Regions from separate parts of the Paenibacillus sp. FSL R5-0527 genome, predicted to be linked through region 1. Evidence: riboswitches for the same ligand, from Rfam matches in the RefSeq annotation. Region 1 holds a riboswitch; the other holds the start of a gene.
The links. Region 1 has a riboswitch for S-adenosylmethionine ahead of metA (homoserine O-acetyltransferase MetA). Riboswitches for the same ligand answer to the same signal wherever they lie in the genome.

Region 1 (11,890 bases):
GATGGCCGGAAGGCGGGCTCATTGGTGGAGCTCCGGCTCGGGACGGGGCGGACGCATCAAATCCGCGTCCACATGACCTCGATCGGCCATCCGCTGATCGGCGACAAATTTTATCGGATGCCGGGGTTGGGCTTGCTCGGACCAGAGGAGCGGGAGGCCGTGCTTTGGTGGGACGAAGCCATCGGCCGGCAGGCGCTGCACGCCTCGGAACTGGGCTTTGTTCATCCGCTTACGGGCGAGCCGCTCCATTTCACGCTGCCGCTGCCTGCGGATATGCAGGCGCTGTACGATCTTTTGCGAAACGGAAGGGGAAGTTCAATATGAGCAAATTATTGGTTTATCAATATCCGCCATGCGGCACATGCCGCAAAGCGATTAAATGGCTGGAGTCCAAAGGCCACGAGCTTGACTTGCGGCACATCAAGGAGAGTCCGCCAAACGAGGCCGAGCTGTCCGCGTTGGTGGAACAGAGCGGTTTGGAATTGAAGAAGTTTTTTAATACGAGCGGCGAGGTTTATAAAGAATTGGGGCTTAAGGACAAGCTGTCCGGCATGTCCAGGGAAGAGCAGATAACGCTGCTGTCTTCGAACGGCATGCTGATAAAGCGGCCGATCGTCACGGACGGAAAAACGGTCACGGTCGGGTACAAGGAAGAACAATACGAGCAGGTATGGGGCAAATAGCTCCATGCTTTTGAGGAAGGCGGTTTATATTTTTCATGAGCGAACATAAAATTCTTGTGGTTGACGGTATGGCCTTGCTTTTTAGAGCCTACTTTGCTCAGTCCTACAGTGCCAGACGTCTGGCGGACGGTACCCCGACCAATGCGATTTACGGATTCCTGCAATATTTGTTCGACGCGGTCAATACGTTTAGCCCTACGCACGTCCTATGCTGTTGGGATATGGGCAGCAAAACGTTCCGAAATGAGCTTCACGCGGATTATAAAGCGAATCGTCCCGAGGCTCCGGAAGACCTGGTGCCGCAGTTTTCTTTGGTCAAAGACATTGTAGCGGCGCTCGGCATCCCCAATATCGGACTCGAAGGATACGAAGCGGATGACTGCATCGGCACGGTTTCCAACCGGTTAAGCGGGTTCGGTCATGTTTATGTTCTTACCGGCGATCAGGATATGCTTCAGCTGGTGTCGGAACGCATTCATGTCGTAATCATGAAAAAGGGCAGATCCAATTATGCGGTGTACGACTTGGATTTCTTAAAAGAGGACAAGGGAATTCAGCCGTTCCAGGTGGTCGAGATGAAAGGCCTTACCGGCGACACCAGCGACAACTATCCCGGAGTGAAGGGGATCGGCGAAAAGACGGCGTTAAAGCTGCTGGCCGAATACGAATCCATCGATGGGATTTTGGACAATTTGGAGCATTTGCCGAAGAGCGTTAAAGCCAAAATCGAGGCGGATTTGGACAACCTCCACTTGTCCAGAACGCTCGCCCGGATTAATGTCGAGGTGCCGATCGAATGCTCGCTGGAAGAATGCTTGTGGACGGTGAACCCGGACGATGCGGCGGACTTGTTTGAAAAATACCGGTTTACTTCTTTGTTGAAAATGATTGGTTAGAATCGAAGAGAAACGCTTGTAAGCCATTCCGGCATACGGGATGGCTTCTTTGACATATCAGAAAGTATAATTCCGAGGGAGGAGAAGAGGAAGCAGGGCGCTAAGGGACACCAGAGCCGTTATCTGAGGAAATCGAAGGGTATGCAAAATGTAAACAGATGAATTTATTTATCTCAAATCGTCTTGGATGAACTGGTTTAGAGCGAAACGTTAGACCCTCCTACGCGTCCAAGGTATGGGATTGCGCGGGCAAAGGACCTCGCCAGAGGCGAGGTTTTTCTAACATTCGATAAATGAAAATATCACAGACGTATACTGGGCATCTTCAGTGAGTTCATTATTCTCACTTCAACGAAGGCAGGTTGATAGTAGGGGAAAGTGGGCTTAAATACCGCACTAATGGTAGGAAGCGATAATGCTCCCCTGAGTCATCACTGGCATTTGAGCTCACGCCAGAAATCTAACGGTTGTATCAGGCGCTATTTTGCCAAAAAAGCCCCTTTCTAAATTTTAAAGGTTGTGAGCGTTGTTATCTGCTCTAATCTGAGCCCCAATCGCCGGGTTTTAGCTAAATAAGCGCCATGGCAACCGTTAGAATTTGAAAACGGCGATATTGGAGCAAATAGCGGCTGTGGCAACCGTTAGAATGTGGTGGCGAGAAATTGTATCTTGTCGGATTTAATGCAGGCGCTAGTGCTGAGTCATCCCTATCCATTAAGATTAGCCATCTTCCAATACAAGAAGTTCGCTCAAGCTGATGTTTAAAGTCTTACAAATCACATCAAAGGTGCTGAGATGTACCCTGTCAACTTCTTTGGAACAAAGATGGCTTATGGTATTTGGTCTTAGTCCTGTTAGTCTTGCTAATTCACGCTGAGACATATTGCGTTCAGCTAGAATCTCTTTGAGTTTTACGACAACTGGCAAAATGCCACCAACTTCCGAGTAGAGTTTATCACATAAATTATACGCGTTCTTGTCCGTTATGAAAACATGATTGACTGTATCGCCTAATCGATATACAATAAAATTGTATCCATTAGGCGATACAAAATTCAAGTTAAATATGGAGGTGAGATATCGCAAAAAAACTTGAGCGCCCTTTTTCGGAAAATCCGAAAGAAATCCGCCTTACAAGTACGGCTTACGAAAAATGAGACTGTAAAGCGTAAGATTGAGAAGTTGGATGATCATGAGTAAAAAGGAAGCGGCGCCTCCTCCCAAAAGAAATCGCCACTTCCTCCCCGCAACTGCCTGAAAGGCAGACTGCACATTTAATCTATCATGTGTAAGTCTTTCTTTCAAGGCGTTGCCATCCATACGAAAGGAAGATGAAAATGAAAAGCATGCTGGAAGCATTGTATTGTGGTGAATTTCGCCCGGAAGAGAAGATCGTCCCGAGAGATCCCGAGTTCCGTAGAATAAGAAGAGAGATATCCGAAGCCAAAGGAATGTGGAAAGGGAAACTGTCTACCGATAATTTCAACCAACTTGAAGCGCTGCTCGATTTGCACAGACAGACCGAGTCGATGCAGGCTACATCTTCTTTCGTAAACGGGTTTCAGCTTGGGGCATTAATGATGATGGAAATATACGCGGCTAAGGAAGAATTTCTTTTTGGTTTAAAGTGAATTTTCGGTAACATAAATTTGAAATTTTATGCAATTTACTTCCAACGGACATTTCCGGTCGGACCAGACTATAAAGCGGCAGGAAGCTGCGGTTCTGACCGGAAATTGGTTCATTCGTTTGAGTTAAGAATCGTTTGGCTTTTGTAAAGACGAAACCTTTGTGGCATCAGTCCGTGAAATAAGCGTCGCCAACCACCTGATACAGAAACGTGCGCATTTCTTCGGCTTCTTCTTCGTCCAGGCCGTAGACGTGTTCAAGGTAGCCTTCCTCTTCCAAATCATCCGTACCTAAGATGGCGGTTTTGCCGGATTGCAAATCCGTGACCAGCTTTTTGCCGTAAAAGCGGTTCGTCGTTGTGACGGCGAGATCGAACCGCCGCAGCGAGCCTCCGATAAATGTGACGAAACGGGTCGAGGTATCCTCAGTGCTGTCGGAGAGAAAGTCCAAATCTTTATGCGGGTTCGGTTGGCTCATCATTTATGCCTCCTATGGGTGTAGTTACATCTCTTTTTGGTTAATTATACAGGAAAAGCCGGACTGTTGGAAAAAGGATTAATTTTATATTGACAGCGTTATCTATTGACACTCTCGCCAAACATGGTATGATTAGGAATAACAGTATACGTCTGGAGGAAGCACCTCTCTTGCGATGACCGCAGGAGGGGTGCTTTTTTGCGTTCTGCCATAAACAGGCGGATTCCTCTGCGTAGCTGAAGTTAAAGGAGGAGAAAGCTTATGCGGATCGTGTTTTTGAACAGTTTGGAGAAGAAAAGAAACGGTGCGTTGATGACCGAGGCCCAGGTCTGGATCGGCGAAGAGGAAGGGCAATGGCGGATGGGCTGGAACGAATTGACCGCGGACGGGGAGAAGGAGCATTTATGGTACGAGGGGGCTTCCTGGTCGGAAATGCTTCACGTTTACCGCCATCGTCTGGCGGTCAAGCTGGGGGAGGGATTTCGCCCCGTCATGGAGGGAATCTGGGATGAGAAAGAGCAGCTGAGAGGGCGGGGAATGGCGGCTCAGAAATTGATTTGTTACAGCGAGTTGAATGCAAACGAGCCTATGTACAACGAGCTTTGCGCATGGCGGAGAAAGAAGGCCGCCGCCGACCGGAAAGCGCCCTATCTCATCGCGAGCAATCGGCTGCTGCGCATGATCAGCACATTTTTGCCGCATACGGCCGAGGAACTGCTGCAGCTTCCGGGCGTAGGCGAGAATAAAGCCGCCGAGTTCGGCGCCGAGGTGCTGGATATTACGCAGAAGGCGGAACGAACCCGCGATTTTCCGCTGGATTGGGTGGAGCGGGAGATCGATGATGAGACGTTCCGGTCCTGGCTGTATAAGCAAAAGGAGGTCAAATTCCGCGCGGAGATGGAAAAATTCAGCGTTCGCCGTTCGTTGCTTGAATCCCTGGCCGCAGGTTCAAGCTTAAGCGACATGTGTTCCCGGGCCGGCATCGAGCGGAGGGAGGCGCTGGAGCTGCTTGAATTGTTGGAAAAGGAAGGGTATGATACCGATTCGCTGGTGGATGCCGAGCTGCAGGAGATGCCCGAAGAGGAGCAAATCGCGGTTTGGCAGGCTTACGAGGAACTGGGGGACGCTTTTCTTAAGCCGGTGCTCCAGAAGGTTTACGGCGCCGAAACACCGGAAGGAGCAAATCTCGATTTGCTCTACGAACGGCTGCGCCTGATCCGCCTCCGTTACCGCCGCCACCACGAAAGCGCCCGCCACGCGGGGTGATTGTCTCCATATAAAAAAGCGCCGAACATGGTTTAACTTCCATGTGGGCGCTTTGACCTTCATACCAAAAGAGCGGTGTAACGGGATGGAGAGAAAATTTGAAGCGGGTAGCGCTTGCCTTGCCGCTTCAGTATTGTCTATATAAGTTGAATTAAAGAAGCGTACAGAATAGGCAAGAGGGTTCAATATTCTAAGGAGTACACATTTTAGAATATTGAACCTAGGTGAAATGATTCTGAAGAAACTCAAAGCTTTCTGGAAGAAAGCTGCTTCGGAAGCATACGCTTGGTCGCCTTTGTGAGCGGATTTCTACAATATTTGAATTTATACAATCATAGAAATCCGGGAACAACAGCGATCGTAAGAACATTTCACCCGTCTGCCCCATCTGTGCAATCATTAATTCAACTTATATAGAATCCTAGCGGCAACAGCGTTCGTAGGCCCAAATATTTCTCGTAATCCCGTTCTTCACCGCTCTGCCCCTAAATCCAATCCCGCTTCCGGAAAATATAAAACATGCCCAAACCAAGCACGAGCATAATGCCCAAAACGATAAAATAGCCGTATTGCGAATGGATCTCCGGCATGTTGTCGAAGTTCATCCCGTAGATGCCGGTGATCAGCGTCAGCGGAATGAAAATCGTCGTAATCGCCGTAAACACGCGCATGATTTCGTTGGCCCGGTTGGCGATGGCGGACTGGTAGGCCTCGCGCAAGTTGCCGACCAGCTCGCGGAACGTATCGAAGTTTTCCGAGATCTTCACGGCGTTTTCATAAATGTCGCTGAAATATTTCTGCAGTTGGTCGTCGATCAGCCGCAGATCTTTTTTATTTAAAATATTGATGACTTCTTTTTGCGGGCCAAGCACCTTTTTGAGCCACAAAATTTCGCTTCGCAGCCCGATGATTTCGTTCAGGTGCGAACGTTTCGTATGCATCAGGATGTCTTCCTCAAGCTTTTCGATCTTGACTTCGATCCGGTCGCCGACAATGAAATAATTGTCCACCACGAGGTCGATCAGCAGATACAGAAAACGGTCGGGTTCGCTTACTTCCTGTTCCCATAAAATCGGCTTGACCGCCCGCAGCTCGTTGATTTTCTGCTTGGTCACGGTAATGATGTAATGCCGTCCCAAAAAGATGTTCAGCGCCCGCAGAAAAATCTCTTCGTCATCATAACGGATGCTGTTCACAACAATAAAATAATGGTTGTCGTAGGTCTCGATTTTCGGACGTTGCTCTTCCTCGGTCAGGCAGTCCTCCACAGCCAAATCATGCAGCGAAAACAGCGGCTGCAGCAGCGCCAGATCGTCCACGTCGGCATCGATCCAATAGAAGCCTTCCTCCGGCGGGGTTGTTGTCAGTTCAACGTCCTCTACAGCGGTAAATACGCCTTCTTTAACATGACGGATTTTCATATGCTTTCACTCCCTTTCCCCTGGGGATGAATCCAGGGTTTGCTCTTGGTTGGAGCATAGGAAAGAGACCGCTGCATTCGGCCGCACCGAAAGAGGCGTTTAGCCAAACACCGGGAAACGGAAGTGCCCATCTTGGTCCTTGAGCACCCAGCTGATCAATTTCCTATGCGATTGTAATTTCCGGGTTGTCCTCTGCGAACTCGGGTCGCCTTCCATTCTCGGTTTCACCTCGCAACTTTTCAAAATTGAAACATTTAGTCCGCTTCAAGGCCGAACAGCCTCTAAGCACTTGTTTAGTATAACGCCGGGATCGGAAATGTTTCAACCCAAAAGTATATTATGCACCGGGACGAAAGCCGTACATGAAAAAACGGTGTGATTTTTCTCCTAAGTTCTTGACGGAAGGCAGCATTTACATTAAAGTGATTTCAAGGAGCAACGCTTCATGAACGAAGCTCCGAACACCAATTAAATACAGCGAAATCTTATCAAGAGCAGGTGGAGGGACTAGCCCGATGAAACCCGGCAACCGGCGATCTTTGATCGCAGCGGTGCTAATTCTTGCAGAACCGATTTCAAGCGATGCTTGGCGGATTCTGAGAGATGAGAGAGGCGCATACTGGAACGTAATGACCTTTCTCCCGCGGAGAGAGGTCTTTCTTGTTATCGCCGACTTTCGAATCGATATGATTTCCGACTAACTTCTAAAGGAGTGAACCCCCTATGCCGATTAAAGTACCGGACCATCTGCCGGCCAAAGAAGTGCTGACCCACGAAAATATTTTCGTGATGGACGAAAGCCGGGCCTACCATCAAGACATCCGCCCATTAAGGATCGCGATCCTGAACCTGATGCCGACCAAAGAAACGACCGAAACGCAAATTTTGCGTCTGCTCGGCAACACGCCGCTGCAGGTTGAAATCGTCCTGCTCCACCCGAGCTCCCATACCTCCAAAAATACTTCGGCCGAGCATTTGGAGATGTTTTACAAGACGTTCGACGAAATCAGATACCGCCGGTTCGACGGCATGATCGTTACGGGCGCTCCGGTGGAGCAGCTGGAATTTGAAGATGTGAATTACTGGGAAGAGCTCAAAGAAATTTTTGAGTGGAGCAAAACCCACGTCACTTCCACCATGCATATTTGTTGGGCTTCCCAGGCCGGTCTTTACTATCATTACGGCGTGCGGAAAATCCCGCTGCCGAAAAAATGCTTCGGCGTGTTCTCCCATACGGTCAACGATCCGCGCGTCAAACTGCTGCGCGGCTTCGACGAAATGTTCCTGGTGCCGCATTCCCGTCATACGGATGTGGAACGCGCCGACATCGAGCGGGTGCCCGAACTGCAGATTTTGGCCGAATCCGAAGAAGCCGGAATTTACCTGGTGGCCAGCCGGGACGGCAAACAGATTTTCGTGACCGGACATTCGGAATACGATCCCGATTCGCTCAAGTGGGAGTATGAACGGGACATAGCCAAAGGAATGGAAGTCGATCCGCCGGTCAACTATTTCCCGAAAGACGATCCGTCCCGTCCGCCGGTTTCGTCCTGGCGCGCCCATGCAAACTTATTATTTTCCAATTGGCTGAACTACTATGTGTATCAAGAAACGCCGTATGATATCGATCAAGCGGCGGAAATTATGTATGAGATCTGAAGTGGAGGGATAACAGATGGGAGAGAACAACAAGCAAGAGTGGCGTATCGAAAGCGTCCTGGCGCAAATCGGTTCCGTGGAGGAACCGGTGACCGGGGCGGTGAATTACCCGATTTATCAGGCGACGGCGTTCCGGCATCCGCGGCTCGGTCAAAGCACAGGCTTCGATTACGCCCGGACCAAAAGCCCGACCCGCAAAGTGCTGGAAGACGCGGCGGCCGTTTTGGAAGCCGGGGATGCGGGGTTTGCCTGTAGCTCCGGCATGGCGGCGCTGCAAACGATATTCACCCTGTTTGCCCAGGGCGATCATCTGATCGTATCGCTCGACCTGTACGGCGGAACTTACCGTCTGTTGGAACGGATCATGTCCAAATACGGCGTGACGGCTTCGTATGTGGACACGAACGATCTGGACGCGCTGGAAAGCGTGCGCAAGCCGAACACCAAAGCGGTGTTTATCGAAACGCCGACCAACCCGCTGATGATGGTGACCGACATCGCGGCCGTCGGCAAATGGGCGCGTACGCACGGCCTGCTGACGATCGTGGACAATACGCTGCTTACGCCGTATTTTCAGCGGCCGCTGGAGCTTGGAGCGGACATCGTGGTGCACAGCGCGACCAAATATTTGGGCGGGCACAACGACGTGCTGGCCGGACTGATCGTCACCAAGGGCAAAGAGCTGTCCGAGGAGGTGGCGTTCCTGCACAATTCCATCGGCGCGGTGCTGAGCCCGTCCGATTCCTATCAGCTGATGCGCGGCATGAAGACGCTGGCCCTGCGCATGGAGCGCCATCAAAGCAACGCCCTGGCGGTCGCCAAATACCTGCAGAGTCATCCGCAGGTGGCCGAAGTGTTTTATCCGGGGCTCGAGGATCATCCGGGATACGAAATTCAGAACAAGCAATCCAGCGGAAATACAGGGATATTCTCCTTTAAAGTGACGGACGCCCGCTACGTGGAGCCGGTGCTTCGCAACCTGCGGCTGATCGCGTTTGCGGAAAGCCTCGGCGGTGTCGAATCGCTAATGACCTATCCCGCCGTGCAGACCCATGCCGACATTCCCGCCGAAATCCGCGAGGCTGTGGGCGTCGACGACCGTCTGCTGCGCTTTTCGGTAGGCATTGAACATGAGGACGATTTGATCGCCGATTTGGGACAGGCTTTGGAGGCGGCGCGGATCGAAGTCGAAGGGGGACAAAAACATGAGTAAACAGGAGCATAACGAAGCGGCGGCTCAACCCGGGAATTTGGAAAAAAAATTCGACACGAAGCTGATCCATTTCGGCAGCGAGGTCGACAGCGCGACGGGCGCATCCAGCGTGCCGATTTATCAGGCTTCGACGTTTCATCATCATGATATTTTTAATCCTCCGCAGCATGATTACAGCCGCTCGGGCAACCCGACGCGGCAGGCGCTGGAGGATTATATCGCGCTGCTGGAGGGCGGCGTGCAAGGCTTCGCCTTCTCCAGCGGAATGGCGGCGATCTCCACGACGTTTATGCTGCTGTCCGCCGGCGATCATATCATTGTGACGGAGGATGTGTACGGCGGTACATACCGGCTGCTGTCGAACATTTTAAGCCGGATGAACATCGAAACGACCTTCGTCGACATGACCCGGCCGGACGAGGTGAAAGCGGCTCTCAAGCCCAACACCAAAGCGGTATATATGGAAACGCCGTCGAATCCGACGCTGAAAATCACCGATATCGCCGAAATTTCCGTCTGGGCCCGCGAGCATGATTTGATCAGCATCGTCGACAACACGTTCATGACCCCGTATTACCAGCGGCCGATTGAACTGGGAACCGATATCGTGCTGCACAGCGCGACCAAGTTCCTGGGCGGCCACAGCGACGTGCTGGCCGGTTTGGCGGTGGCCCGCACCGAGGAATTGGCGAAGCGGCTTAAATTCCTGCAAAACGGCATGGGCACCGTGCTTGGCGCGTCGGATTCCTGGCTGCTCATGCGGGGCATGAAAACGCTTGGCGCCCGCATGGCCCACAGCGAAATCAGCGCCCGGAAGCTGGCCGATTGGCTGAGCAAGCGCGGAGACATCGACGCCGTCTTTTATCCCGGCTTGCCGGATCACCCCGGCCGGGAGATCCAGGAGAAGCAGTCGGCCGGTTACGGCGCGGTCGTCTCGTTTGACGTCGGCTCCGGCGAGCGGGCGAAACGGCTGCTGAGCGAAGTAAAGCTGCCGATCGTCGCCGTCAGCCTCGGCGCCGTCGAGAGCATTCTATCGTATCCGGCGATGATGTCCCACGCCTCGATGCCGCAGGAAGTGCGCAGCGAGCGCGGGATTACCGACGGCCTGCTGCGGTATTCCGTCGGTCTTGAAGATATCGGCGACCTGATCGCCGACTTGGATCGCTCCCTGCAGCGAAGCTGATATTTGTTTTACCCCATAGTACCCGGTCATCCTGGCCGGGTGCTTGCTTTTTGATAAGGAAGTTAGCGGCATTTTATGTACTTATTATCCGGACTCAGGCATGTTTATTCCCATTAGCGGCATTTTTGGTACTTATTTTCCTATGAAAGGTCCAGAACGCGGTCATTTCCTTGTCATTCGAAAAAATAGCGACATAAATTGTACCTACTTCTCTCAAATGGACGGATGCCGCCGGAATAACGCCTTTTTTTGCCCTTATATTTTTGCTGGACTCCTCTCTCAGGCTCAGGCAACCAGGTTTTAGCCATTTCAACTGCACTTTTGGAGCGACCAGTTGGTCCCATAAGGCCGTCCTTCTTCCAACCGTTCTTCCAACCGTTCCTCCAATCGTTCTTCCGATCCGGCCTTCGCTCAACAACGGGTGCTGTTTTTCTGCCCATGATTATGTTACGATTAAACCATAATGTTTAATTTTTCACGATTTTATTTATCTCATTTTTAGTTGCAGGGAGGCAGTGATATGGCTGCGATCGACGATATATTAAACAAGGCGCTGCAGGGCGGACGGCTGGATTTGGAGGACACGATCCGTCTGTTCGAATCCGATGAAGTGGAAAAAATGGGGCACACGGCCAACATTCTGATGGAGCGGAAACATCCCGAACCGGTGACCACGTTCGTCATCGGGCGGAACGTCAACTACACGAATATTTGCGACGTGTACTGCCGTTTCTGCGCGTTTTACCGCCGTCCGGGCTCGGAGGAAGGGTATGTCCTGCCGGATGAGGTGATTTTTCAAAAAATCCAGGAAACGATCGATGTCGGCGGCACAGAAATCCTGATGCAGGGCGGAACGAACCCGAATCTGCCGTTCAGCTATTATACGGACCTGCTCAAAGCGATCAAGCAGCGGTTCCCGGATATCACGATGCACTCCTTCTCCCCGGCGGAGATCATGAAAATGAAAGAAGTGTCGGACGGCTTGTCGCTCGAACAGGTGATCCGCGAAATTCATGCCGCGGGCCTCGATTCGCTGCCCGGCGGCGGCGCGGAAATTTTGGACGACCGCACCCGCCGCAAAATCAGCCGGCTGAAAGGCTCCTGGAGAGACTGGATGGACGTGATGCAGACGGCGCATAAAATCGGTATGAACACGACCGCGACGATGGTGATCGGGTTCGGCGAATCGATGGAGGAGCGGGCGCTGCACCTGCTGCGCGTACGCGATGCGCAGGACGAGTGCATTCAAAACGGCTACCCGTCGGAAGGTTTCCTGGCGTTCATTCCATGGACGTTCCAACCGGACAACACGAACTTGAAAGCCGAGAGACAGACGCCGGAATCGTACCTGAAAACGGTGGCGATCAGCCGGATCGTGCTCGACAACATCAAAAATCTGCAGTCTTCCTGGGTGACGATGGGCCCCGAAGTCGGGAAGCTGTCGCTGCAATACGGCTGCAACG
Region 2 (11,890 bases), 3.8 Mb from region 1:
CGATTTCCCCGGTGCCCGAGCATTTGTCGGAGCTGCTGGTCGCCTCGTTTATTCTCGGCGAAAAGCTGCCGATGGTCGACAATCCGCTCGGCGGCCACCGGATTCCGGCGGAATCCGAATTCGCCATCACCGGGCTGGTGCCGCCGCATGAGCGCCGGCTGGAAGGCCCGTTCGGCGATCATTTCGGGTATTATTCCCTGCAGCATGAATTTCCGGTGCTGCACGTAAACCATATGTGGCACCGCAAGGACGCGATTTATCCGGCGACGATCGTCGGCAAGCCGCGACAGGAAGATTATTATTTGGGCGACTTTCTGCAAAAGCTGCTGTCCCCGGCTTTCCCGATCGTCATGCCGGGCGTCCGCTCGCTCTGGACCTATGCGGAAAGCGGATTTCACGCGCTCAGCTCGGCGGTCGTCCGGGAGAGCTATTCCCGCGAAGCGCTTGTCTCGGCGCTGCGGATTTTGGGGGAAGGGCAGCTGTCGCTGACGAAGATTTTGATGCTGACGGACAAGCCGGTGGATCTGGCCGATTTCCGCCTGCTGCTGAAGACGGTGCTGGAGCGCTTCGATCCGCGTACGGACTTGTTTATCCTAAACAATACCTCGCATGATACGCTGGATTATACCGGGCGCAAGCTGAACCACGGCAGCAAGGCGATTCTGATCGGGGTCGGAGACCCGGTGCGCGAGCTGCCGCAGGCTTACGACGAGGGCGAGATTGCCGAGATCGAGCGGATCCGCGTTTTTCATGACGGATGCCTGGTCGTGTCCGGGGCGTCTTACGAGAAGGAGCCTAAGCTTGCGGAACGGCTGCTTGGCCGGCTGCGCGAACGCGGCACGAGCTGGCCGCTGGTCGTCCTGGTCGATGATGCCGACACGGCGACCCGGAACCAGACCGCCTTTTTATGGACGGTGTTTACGCGCTTTAATCCGGCGGACGATATATTTGCCGCGGCCGAGGTGCGCCAGCATCATCTGGCCTATACGCTGCCGCTGGTCGTCGATGCCCGGATGAAGCCGGGGTATCCCGACGAACTGTTTCCGCGGGAAGATATCGTGTCTTTGGTGGATGAGCGCTGGAAATCTTATTTTTCGTGAAACGGGGACTAACGAATGCTGCGAAGCTTACTTGGCGAACCGCCGAGACGAAATGAAGGCCGGCTGGCCGAGACGTTGGGCGCGATGGCGCAAACCGTGAAGCTGCTGCAGAGGGAAATGAAGCGGCATCAGGATCCAACCCATGATTTCCGCAAGCTGGAAGTTTGGATGCACGGCCTGATTACCTCGTTGGACGAGTTGGAACAGTGCCTGTTTGCCGCGGCTTTTTTCCGCAAAAAAGTGCGGACCGGTTTCGTGGACGATATGGGCTCCGACGAACGGGAGAATTACGCGCGGTACGTCTTTTTTTACAAGGACGGGTTTATTCGGGTGTTTTCCTCTCTGGACAAGCTGGGCACGGTGCTGAACGAGCTGTTCGAATTGAACACGTCCAAGGTCAAGACGCATTTTTCCTACTTCACGGTGCTGCGCCAATTTGCTCATCTAAAGGTACATCCCGAGCTGGGCGGCAAGCTGACGGCGATCAAGGAGGAGTACGGCGAGGTGCTGGGGGTGCTGCGGCGCCGGAGGAACACGGAAATCCATTACATGAACTCGGAAATGAAGGACGATCTGTGGCAGCGGCACCAGGCCCTTTACGGGAAGATCGAACTGGAGGATCTCGACCGGCATCTGCGGGATTTGGAGCAGGGTTACCGCATGGTTTGCGAAACCTTTTGGACCGTTTTCGATTATACGAACCGGCGGTGGAAAAAGGTCGCAACAAGCTGACTTCCAATGAGCTATTTTTCCTTTGACAAAATGCGAGAAAGTCTTTATACTCAACAATAGTTTCAGAAAGCGTGAAATAGTTTCAGCCAATTTAATATTTTCTTATCGAGAGAGGCGGAGGGAAAGGCCCGATGAAGCCCAGCAACCGATTCGACCAAGGTGTTTTCGCGGGTACCCGCGAAGCTTGGCGGATGTCATGGTGCTAATTCCTTCAAAACCGATGGCTGCAGTGGCAGATTGGTTTTGGCAGATGAGAAGGCATTGTCTTTACGTAAAGAGAGCCCTTTGATTCTGTCAGGGGCTCTTTATTTATATAAGTGCGTGTTCAAAAAGTCGGGTTTTCAGGACCGAAGCGTATGCTTCCGAAGTGCGTTTTTTCAAAACGCTTGAGTTGGATGAAGCCAGGGACTGAGTAGCGGAGCGTAGACAGATCTACGTGAGTCAAATGTTTCCGAAGGAAACATGCTTCGGAAGCATCCGCTTGGAAGGCCCGGCTGAATTCAAGATTCGACGCCCGATCCACTCCCTGAACTACTTCGTCATGGAAAGACGACTTTTTGAACAACCTCTATAAGCGGAAACGGTATGGAAAAGGGGGTTAGGAGCTTGATTGAACTCAAAGGCATCACCAAAATTTACAGCGGCAAAAAAACGTCGACCACCGCGTTGTCGGGCCTCAATATGAGCGTGCAAAAAGGGGAAATCTTCGGCGTCATCGGCCACTCGGGCGCCGGCAAAAGCACGCTGATCCGCTGCATCAATTTGCTGGAACGTCCGACGCAAGGCGAGGTATGGGTCGGCGGCGTAGAGCTGACGAAGCTGGGCAAACGCGAGTTGCAGCAGCAGCGGCGCAAAATCGGCATGATTTTTCAGCATTTTAACCTGCTGTCGTCGGCTACCGTTTATGATAACATCGCTTTTCCACTGACGCTGATCGGAACGCCGAAGGCGGTCATTGCGGAAAAGGTGAACAGCTTGCTAACATTGGTCGGTCTGGAAGAGCACCGCCATAAATATCCGGCGCAGCTGTCCGGGGGCCAGAAGCAGCGGGTCGGCATCGCCCGGGCGCTGGCGAGCGACCCCGATGTCCTGCTTTGCGACGAAGCGACCTCGGCGCTCGATCCGCAAACGACGGATTCGATTTTAAAGCTGCTGCTGGACATCAATAAGAAGTTCCATTTAACGATTTTGCTCATTACGCACGAGATGCACGTCATTCAAAGCATCTGCGACCGGGTGGCGGTCATTCATGAGGGCGGCATCGTCGAGGAAGGGCCGGTGACCGAGGTGTTCCTGAAGCCGAAGCATCCGGTCACGCGCGAGTTTATTCACCGGGACGCCGCCGGGGAGGAAGGTGTCAAGCTGGGTGCTTCAGTGCCGCGTCCGGAATGGTCCCGGCTGGTGAAAATTACGTTCCTCGGGGCGAAGACGTATGAGTCGGTATTGTCCCAGGTCGTCCGGGAGACCGGCGTGAATTTCGCCATCCTGCAGGGGACGATCTCGACGATCAAGGAAGTGCCGTACGGGCAGCTTACCGTTTCGTTTGAAGGCGCGGACGCCGATGTCGACCGGACGCTGGCGCTCTTAAAAGCGCGGGATCTTGATGTGGAGGTGATCGGATAATGTGGAACGTGGATTTCGCCGGGTTGGATTGGCCCGAAATGGGCACGGCCACGATCGATACGCTGAAGATGCTGGGATATGCCTCCCTGTTCACGTTTTTGATCGGGCTTCCGCTTGGGGTGCTGCTGTTTACCTGTTCCCGTTCGTCGTCCGCAGTGCTCGCTTGGATTTACCGGATTGTCTCGTTTATCGTTAATATCCTGCGCTCGGTGCCGTTTATCATTTTGATCGTCGCTTTGATTCCGGTGACCCGGGCGATCATGGGCGTTTCGACCGGCGTGGAAGGAACGATTCCGCCGTTGGTCATTGCAGCCGCTCCATTTTTTGCCCGTTTGGTGGAAACGGCGCTGCGCGAAGTTGATCGCGGGGTGATTGAAGCGTCCCAGGCGATGGGCGCCTCGCCCGTTCAAATCATCCGCAAGGTGCTGCTGCCGGAATCGCTGCCCGGCCTGATCGCGGGGATGACAATCACCGTCGTAACGCTCGTGTCCTACACGGCAATGTCGGGCATGGTCGGGGGTGGCGGACTTGGCGACCTGGCCATCCGTTACGGCTACCAACGTTACGAGACGGGAGTCATGCTTGTCTCTGTCGTATTCATGGTTATTCTGGTGCAAGTGTTGCAAATGCTGGGCGACCGGCTGGTTATCTTTTTTACGCGGAAATAAGGAATGACTCAAATAGATATGAATCCTTATTCAAAACACATTTTAAGGGGGAAGAACTGCAATGAAAAAATGGACTTTATCTTTGCTTACATTGGCGCTTGTATTGGTGCTTGCCGCTTGCGGCAGCAACAGCGCGGCCAATAGCGGTGCGGGCAGCGCCGCTGGCGGTAACTCCGGCGGGGCGAATGCCGGGGCTGCTGAAGGCAGTTCGGAAGGCGGAGACACGAATACTGCGGCTGAACCGGTGAAGCTGGTGGTAGGCGCAACGTCGCCTCACGCCGACATTTTAAAATTTATCGCTCCGAAATTGAAAGAGGAAGGCGTTGAGCTTGAAGTTAAAGAGTTCACTGACTATGTGCAGCCTAACGTACAGCTATTCGAAAAAGAACTCGATGCGAATTATTTCCAGCATCAGCCTTATCTTGACGAGCAAAACAAGCAAAACGGCTTTAACCTCGTTCCGGTGGTAGGCGTTCACGTTGAGCCGTTTGGCGCTTACTCGAACAAATACAAATCCGTGAACGAAATTCCGGACGGCGCGAAAGTGGCCATCCCGAACGACCCGACGAACGGCGGACGCGCGCTGCTGCTGCTGCAGAAACAAGGCTTGATCAAGCTGAAAGAGGGCGCGGGCATTACCGCCACGAAAAAGGACATTGCGGAAAATCCGAAAAACCTGGAGATCACAGAGAACGAGGCCGCTATGTTGCCTCGCCTGCTGCCTGAAGTCGATCTGGCGCTGATCAACACAAACTATGCGCTGAAAGCCGATCTGAACCCGACGAAGGACGCTTTGTTCATTGAGGACAAAGACTCGCCGTACACCAACCTTTTGGTAGCCCGCCCGGACAACAAAGATTCCGAGGCGATCCAAAAGCTGGCCAAAGCGCTGACTTCCGACGAGGTCAGAACGTTCATCAACGATACGTACAAAGGCGCGCTTGTGCCGGTATTTTAAGCCATTGTTATAGTTATCCCGCTGCGAGAGCAGCGGGATTTTTCTGTTATTGGTGACTCCTGCACGTACCTGTCTGGTACATTGTTGAATAATTGTAGAATGCACACTTATTTACTAGGATATCTGGTTATACGAGTGTTAAATGCAAATCCTGCACTTAAATCTGTGTAATCCGAAGGGATGACGGAATTGTTTGGGTGTAGTTGCATGATATGCAATTAAAGCATATGATTCAGTAACTTTAGTTAAATCTAGTTGTAACTTTTACAACTAACCGTTCAAATACGCCACAAGCTCAAAACGATGTAATGTCTTTGGCCGTTTGTGGGAACACGCCAAATCTTTTATACTGGAAGTAAACGTGCAGTTTGGGAGGAGGAGTAGGAACGTTGCTGGGTAAGGTTGCCCTAATCACCGGGAGCGCCAAAGGTCTCGGAAAAAAGACGGCGCTGACGCTGGCCGCGCAAGGCTGCAATATCGCGCTGAATTACGTACATAGCGAATCGGAAGCGCTCTCCCTTCGTTCCGAAATCGAGCGGATGGGCGTGCGCTGCATCGCGGTGCAGGCGGACATATCGCACGGAGAGCAAATCGAAGATCTGGCCCGGCAGGTGAACGAAAGCTTGGGGACGATCGACATCCTCGTCAACAACGCCGGTCCTTTCATCCGGGAACGCAAGCTGTTCGCCGAATACAGCCAGGGGGAAATTCTGGAGATGGTCAACGGCAATCTTGTCGGAACGATGCTGCTGGATCATCAGGTGCTAAAGGGCATGCGAGAAAAAAGCTGGGGACGGATCATTCACTTCGGCTTCGGGCACGCGGCGGAATCCCGGGCCTGGCCGCACCGCGCGGTGTATGCCGCCGCCAAAACGGGACTCGTCTCCTTTACGAAGACGCTCGCCGTCGAAGAAGCGCCGTACGGGATTACCGTCAATATGGTATGCCCCGGCGACATTCGCGGGCGGAACAAGGAGATTTCGATCCGCGAGGCGAGGGAGAAGCAGGACGGCGAAACGCCGCTCGGCCGGCCCGGCAGCGGCGAAGATATCGCCCGTGTCATCGCTTTTTTGTGCCATCCGGATTCCGATTTCATCACCGGGAACATTATGGACATCTCCGGCGGGCTGGACCCGATCCGCCCGTGGATCAAACCTACTTAATCACCGGATACTAAATAAAAGAGAGCCCCAAAGATCCTGCTCATACGGAGGATTTTTGGGGCTTTTCGCTTTGTTTCCTTTAGCCTTAAAAAGGCATTCCGTTCATAATCCGGCTGCGGGTCGACATGTTGAAAGTTTTGACGATGCGCCGGGCCCCCTCGGTATCTCCAGCCTTCAGCGCTTCCAGAATAGAGCGGTTCAGGTGATTGGCCGAATAGTGCTTCACATAGGGCGTTCTTAAATAGTTAATATATGCGGCCATCGCCAGCTTGTCGGCGTAACCCTCCATGACTTCAATCATGGCTCGGTTGTTGATTGACGAGATCACCGCTTTAAAAAACGACATGGAATTTTTCATATAGGACAGATAATCATCCGTTTTTTCCGCAGCGATCTGCTGCTGCACGAACTCCTCCAGCCGCTCGATGTTTAAGCGGATGCCCAACTCTTGGGTCATGTCCAAGGCGTAGGCCAGCATCGCCATCGTCGTCTCAAACATATCCATCGTTTCTTTCCCGGATATTTCTTTGACCAGGATGCCCCGGTTTTTGAGCGACTGGACGAGGCCTTCCGCCTCCAGGCGGGTAACGGCGTTACGGACCGGCGTCCGGCTCATCTGCAGCTCTTCGGCCAGCTCGTTCTCGGACAGCAAGGTTCCCGGCATCAGGCTGCCGCACACAATCCGCTCCTTCAGAACCTGGTAAGCCGTTTGGACCAGCGATCGGGAGTTCATAGCGAAAATTCCTTTCCAAAAGAGAATTAAACCGGCTTCGAACAAAGTGCAGCCTTATCTTAGCAGGATTGCTATCTGTTCGCAACCTCATTTACAGTTTAACAAAACTTGCGATTTACGAAAATAAAATCCTTACACTCAACTTGTATTCTAGTTGTATACAAGAAAGGAGGTAGTATTGTGTTAAAAAAAGGAAAGTGGGTCATAGCGTTGCTTATTTCGGCCGTGTTGCTGGCGCTGGCGGGCTGCGGGGGCAAAGAAGGCGCAAGTGCCGGAAGCGGCGGCGATGTGCCGGCAGGCTGGCCGTCCGTGCTACGCGTTGGCAGCCTGCCGATGGAGGATGGCGAATTAAGCCGCACGTCGGATCAATTTGCCAAAGATCTTGGCGAGTACTTGGGGATTAAGGTAGAGACGTTTCAAGGCGAGGATTACAACATGATGATCGAAGCAATGCGCTCGAAAAAGATCGACCTGACGACTTACGGGCCCTTCGGTTACATCATCGCGGCGGAACGAAGCGGGGCCAAGCTGCTGGCCTCCATGGGCAACGGCCCGGGTTCGGAAGGGACAAGCGTGATCATCGTGCCGAAGGATTCCCCGGTTCAGACCGTGCAGGACTTGAAAGGGAAGGACTTCCTGTTTGCAGATCCGGCTTCGACGACCGGGCATTTGTACCCTCGGGCCACTTTGATGAAGCTGCTTGGGCTTAAAAACGATGAAATTCCGGAGTTCTTCGGGAACGTTTCTTTTTCCGGCGGGCATGACAAGTCGCTGCTGGCAATCGCCAACGGGGACGCCGACGCGGCGGCCACCTGCAGCCAGTGCATCGAGATGTTTGCGGGTAGCGGGCTGTTCAACCCCGAGGATATCCGCGTGATCGCTGAGTCCGATCCGATCAAGGGCGGAGGCGCGCTCGCCTATCGCGGCGATTTACCGCGGGATTTGGTGGACAAGATGCGCGAGTTCGCTTTGGGTTACGGGGAGGAACATCCCGAATATTTCCAGGCGATGGGGGCTAAAGGCTTCTTTCCGGCGGAAGATTCCGATTTTGACGGCGTGCGCGAAGTAGCGGAAATGCTGGAGATGTCCCCGGAGGAAATGCTGAGTCAATAATCCGATAGAAATAAAACCTAAATAGAGACGGAGGGGTTGAAAAAAATGCCATTGCTGCAGGTGGAAGGTTTGCGGAAAGTATACGCGGACGGAACTGTAGGGCTGGGCGGCATCGATATCCAGGTAGAGGCGGGCGAATTTGTCGCGGTCATCGGACCGAGCGGAGCGGGCAAAAGTACGCTACTCCGCTGCCTGAACCGGATCGTTGAGCCAACGTCGGGCAGCATCCGTTTTCAGGGAGAACAGACCGTGGGAGCCAGCGGCCGGAAGCTGAGACGGCTGCGCCGGGAAATCAGCATGATCTTCCAGGGCTTCAATCTGGTGGAGCGCTTGTCCGTTCTGACCAATGTCCTGCACGGCCGGCTTGGCTATATGAGCTGGTGGCGCGGCGCGTTGGGTTTGTTCTCCAAGCGGGACATTCAGGAGGCCGAGCGCCTGCTCGAGCGCGTCGGTTTGGGAGAGCAGATCTATAAGCGGGCCGATGAGCTGAGCGGCGGCCAGCAGCAGCGGGTCGGCATTGCCCGGGCGCTCGCCCAGAAGCCGAAGCTAATTTTGGCCGACGAGCCGATCGCCAGTCTGGACCCGGCTTCCTCCGAGACGGTGATGAGCAGTTTGCACCGGTTTTGCAAGGAGGACGGCATCGCTTGTCTGTGCAACTTGCATCAAGTCGATATGGCCCGAAAATACGCGACCCGCATCATCGGTATCCACAAGGGGACGAAAGTTTTCGACGGTACGCCGGAGGAGCTGACGGATGAGCTTATCGCCAAAATCTACGCCCGGGAACCCAAGGACGCTTCATTTAGCGAGCCGGAGCCCCGGCAGGCGGCGGAGGTGGTCGTATGAAGCGGGATTGCCGCGGGCTGCGTCATATCCGGCAAACCAAACGCAATCAGTTGCTTCTTTTTGCCGTCCTGCTGATAGGGTTGACCGTGTGGTCGGCGATTGGCACAAACTTCAATCCTGCAGCGCTTTCAGGCGGACTCGGCAACGGGGCGAGGTTTCTGTTCGTCGATTTGCTGCCGCCGGATACCGCCAAGTTTCCCGGTCTGATCGATCCGGCGTTGGATACGATTTACATGAGCTTTGTCGCCATGGTCGTCGGCTCGCTGATCGCCGGCTTCCTGGCGCTGTTCGCGGCGGCCACGACCTCGCCGAATTCGGCGCTGCGCGTCGTTGTTCGGGGGTTTTCCGCCTTGCTCCGTAACATCCCGGTGATGATTTGGACGATTTTGTTCGTCGCTTCCTTTGGGCTGGGCAATCTGGTGGGCATCTTATCCCTGGTCCTTGTCTCGGTCGGCATGCTCGTACGCTGTTACGCCGATTCGCTGGAGGAGATCGATATGGGCCAGGTCGAGGCGCTGCGGGCAACCGGAGCGGGTTACTGGGCCGTGCTGACGCAAGCCGTGCTGCCGCAGTTTCTGCCCAGTTTTATCGGCTGGTCGCTGTTCAATCTGGAAATCAACGTGCGGGCCTCCACCATCGTCGGTATGGTCGGCGGAGGCGGGCTGGGCTTTGCGATCCAATCCGGTATCAAACTATTCCAGTACAAGGAAGTCAGCATGGCGATCATTCTCGTGCTGATCATTGTCCTGGGCACGGAATTCTTGACCGGCCGAATCAGAAGGAGGCTAATTTGAATGAACGAACATACTCCAAACGTTACGGCCGTAAATGGGCGATTGCGGCTGGCCAAACGGCACGCGGTCAGGCGCAAGCTGGCGTTCTCCGGGTATGGAGCCGTTGCGGCCGCCTTTTTCGTATTTTGTCTGATCCAGCTTGATCTCGATTACGGCCGGCTGCTGGAAGGAGCGGCGAAATTCGCCGGCACGGCGAGCAAAATGTTTCCCCCGGACATCTCGCAATGGAACTATGTGTTGTCTGCGGCGGCGGAGTCCATTCAGGTGGCCGTACTGGGCACGGTGCTGGCGATTGTCATCTCCTTTTTCCTCGCTTTTCTGGCCGCCGACAATATTACGCCGCATCCGGCGGTCGCCTGGCTTGTTCGCGGCGTCGCTTCCTTGCTGCGTGCAATCCCGACGCTGGTGTGGGCGTTGATCTTCATTGTGGCGGTCGGCATGGGGCCATTGCCCGGCGTGCTGGCGATTATGATCGGCGCTGTCGGAAGCCTGATCAAAGTGTTCGCCCAGTCGCTGGAAGAAGTGGACGAAGGCGTCATCGAAGCGCTGCGGGCCACGGGCGCGGGCTGGTTTGCGATCGTTTTGCAAGGAGTGCTGCCCTGCGCGGTGTCGGCGCTGCTGGCATGGTGCGTCATGCGGTTCGAGGGGGATTTGGCGGAATCGACCATCCTGGGCGCGGTGGGCGCCGGCGGCATCGGATACGAGTTGTCCCACGCGATGCGGAGCTACAAGTTTGATCAGGCATTATTCGTCGGGTTTGTTATTTTTGCCATGGTGTTCAGCGTCGAGCTCATTTCCAATCGGTTGAAGCTGAGTTTCCGCAAAAAATCGTAACCAAACGTTCAAATGGGAAGGGGCTAATTTATAATGACCAGAAAAATCGAAACAGCCGGCTTGCAAGGTGAGCGGGTTAGACTGGAGCGGACGGAAGTGGGGGAACTGCGTTTGTCCTGGCTGCGGGAAGAAGCGAACCTGCCGGTGCAAATCTATTGGAGTTCGCAGCCGCAATTCGAGGAACGGGAGGCCAAACTGATCGCGGAAACATTGGGCCCGTCCGCGTGCGCTTTTCCCGATCCGCAGCCGGAAGGGCGCAGCTATTATCATATCCGGCTGGGCGATGAGCTGCTGCCGCCGGTGGCGGAGCGGATCGTTCCCTTGCAGCGTGTTCCGAACTTCCGGGATATGGGCGGTTATGCGGCGGCTGAGGGCCGGCGCGTGCAGTGGGGCAAGCTGTACCGTTCGGCGGAACTCGCCCGCATGACGGAGTGGGACAGGCAATATGCCCGCAGTCTGGGCATTGTCTGGATCTGCGACCTGCGCACGCCGGGGGAAGTCCGCCGCTATCCGAGCCCGCGCATCAGCGGCGAATTGAACGAGAATCTCTCCTTTATGGCTTCGGCCGATCCTGGGGAGATGGCCTCCGTCAGCGCGGACGGCATGACGATAAACATGCTGGCCGATGCGAACCGGATGATGGTCGGTAATACTGAGCTGGCGGCCCTTTTCCTGCGGCGGCTGCTCGATCAGGGGGGAGCGCCGGTTCTGTTCCACTGCGCGGCGGGCAAGGACCGCACCGGCTTCGTCGGTTCGTTGATTTTACAGGCGCTTGGCGTCGATCGCAAAGATATCTTAAGCGATTATGCGCTGACGAACCGGTTTGCGGAGCGCCTGAACGGCGAAGTCGGCGGCGGGGGCGACCCGGCTTGGGCGGAAGCGATGAAGCACTTGCCGGAGGAAGTGCGGTCCGCGCTGATCGAAGCCAGACCTGCCTACCTGCAAGCGGCTTTTGACGAGATTGACCGCAAGTACGGCGGCTTCGAAACGTATTGGACGATTGGACTGGGCTTGAGCCTGGAAGAGCTGCGCCGGCTTCGCGATTTTTATTTGCAGTAGAGATTCAGCCAAACAAAAAAACTCGGCCCCGCCGGCTAAAACCGGTCGGGCCGAGTTTATTATTGCATCATGATGGTCTTAGAATACTTGGACTACCTCTTCCACGCCTTCCACTTCTTCAAACAGGGCGCGTTCGATCCCCGCTTTGAGCGTGATGGTGGAGCTTGGGCAGCTGCCGCAGGCACCCATCAGTTTCAGTTTGACGATGCCGTCCTCCACGTCGACCAATTCCACGTCGCCGCCATCGCGTTGCAGGAAAGGACGCAG

Region 2: linked by a shared signal. The riboswitch ahead of NYE69_RS29555 (methionine ABC transporter ATP-binding protein) and the one ahead of metA (homoserine O-acetyltransferase MetA) in region 1 are both predicted to bind S-adenosylmethionine.

The regions. Positions count from the first base shown of each region.
Region 1 is NZ_JBBOYI010000001.1:2,739,568-2,751,457, forward strand. It holds gene NYE69_RS12020 (RluA family pseudouridine synthase) at 1-324, shown strand, start outside; gene NYE69_RS12025 (arsenate reductase family protein) at 321-683, shown strand; gene NYE69_RS12030 (5'-3' exonuclease) at 719-1,579, shown strand; gene NYE69_RS12035 (helix-turn-helix domain-containing protein) at 2,300-2,506, opposite strand; gene NYE69_RS12040 (DUF6809 family protein) at 2,917-3,210, shown strand; gene NYE69_RS12045 (DUF3055 domain-containing protein) at 3,377-3,685, opposite strand; gene NYE69_RS12050 (HRDC domain-containing protein) at 3,947-4,951, shown strand; gene corA (magnesium/cobalt transporter CorA) at 5,437-6,372, opposite strand; SAM riboswitch class I at 6,855-6,982, shown strand; gene metA (homoserine O-acetyltransferase MetA) at 7,096-8,031, shown strand; gene NYE69_RS12065 (aminotransferase class I/II-fold pyridoxal phosphate-dependent enzyme) at 8,048-9,244, shown strand; gene NYE69_RS12070 (trans-sulfuration enzyme family protein) at 9,237-10,427, shown strand; gene mqnC (cyclic dehypoxanthinyl futalosine synthase) at 10,948-11,890, shown strand, end outside.
Region 2 is NZ_JBBOYI010000001.1:6,559,532-6,571,421, reverse strand. It holds gene NYE69_RS29565 (UbiD family decarboxylase) at 1-1,100, shown strand, start outside; gene NYE69_RS29560 (Cthe_2314 family HEPN domain-containing protein) at 1,116-1,832, shown strand; SAM riboswitch class I at 1,932-2,089, shown strand; gene NYE69_RS29555 (methionine ABC transporter ATP-binding protein) at 2,439-3,455, shown strand; gene NYE69_RS29550 (methionine ABC transporter permease) at 3,455-4,123, shown strand; gene NYE69_RS29545 (MetQ/NlpA family ABC transporter substrate-binding protein) at 4,185-5,081, shown strand; gene NYE69_RS29540 (SDR family oxidoreductase) at 5,471-6,244, shown strand; gene NYE69_RS29535 (GntR family transcriptional regulator) at 6,330-6,977, opposite strand; gene NYE69_RS29530 (phosphate/phosphite/phosphonate ABC transporter substrate-binding protein) at 7,158-8,090, shown strand; gene phnC (phosphonate ABC transporter ATP-binding protein) at 8,136-8,936, shown strand; gene phnE (phosphonate ABC transporter, permease protein PhnE) at 8,933-9,730, shown strand; gene phnE (phosphonate ABC transporter, permease protein PhnE) at 9,731-10,564, shown strand; gene NYE69_RS29510 (tyrosine-protein phosphatase) at 10,598-11,623, shown strand; gene NYE69_RS29505 (NifU family protein) at 11,702-11,890, opposite strand, start outside.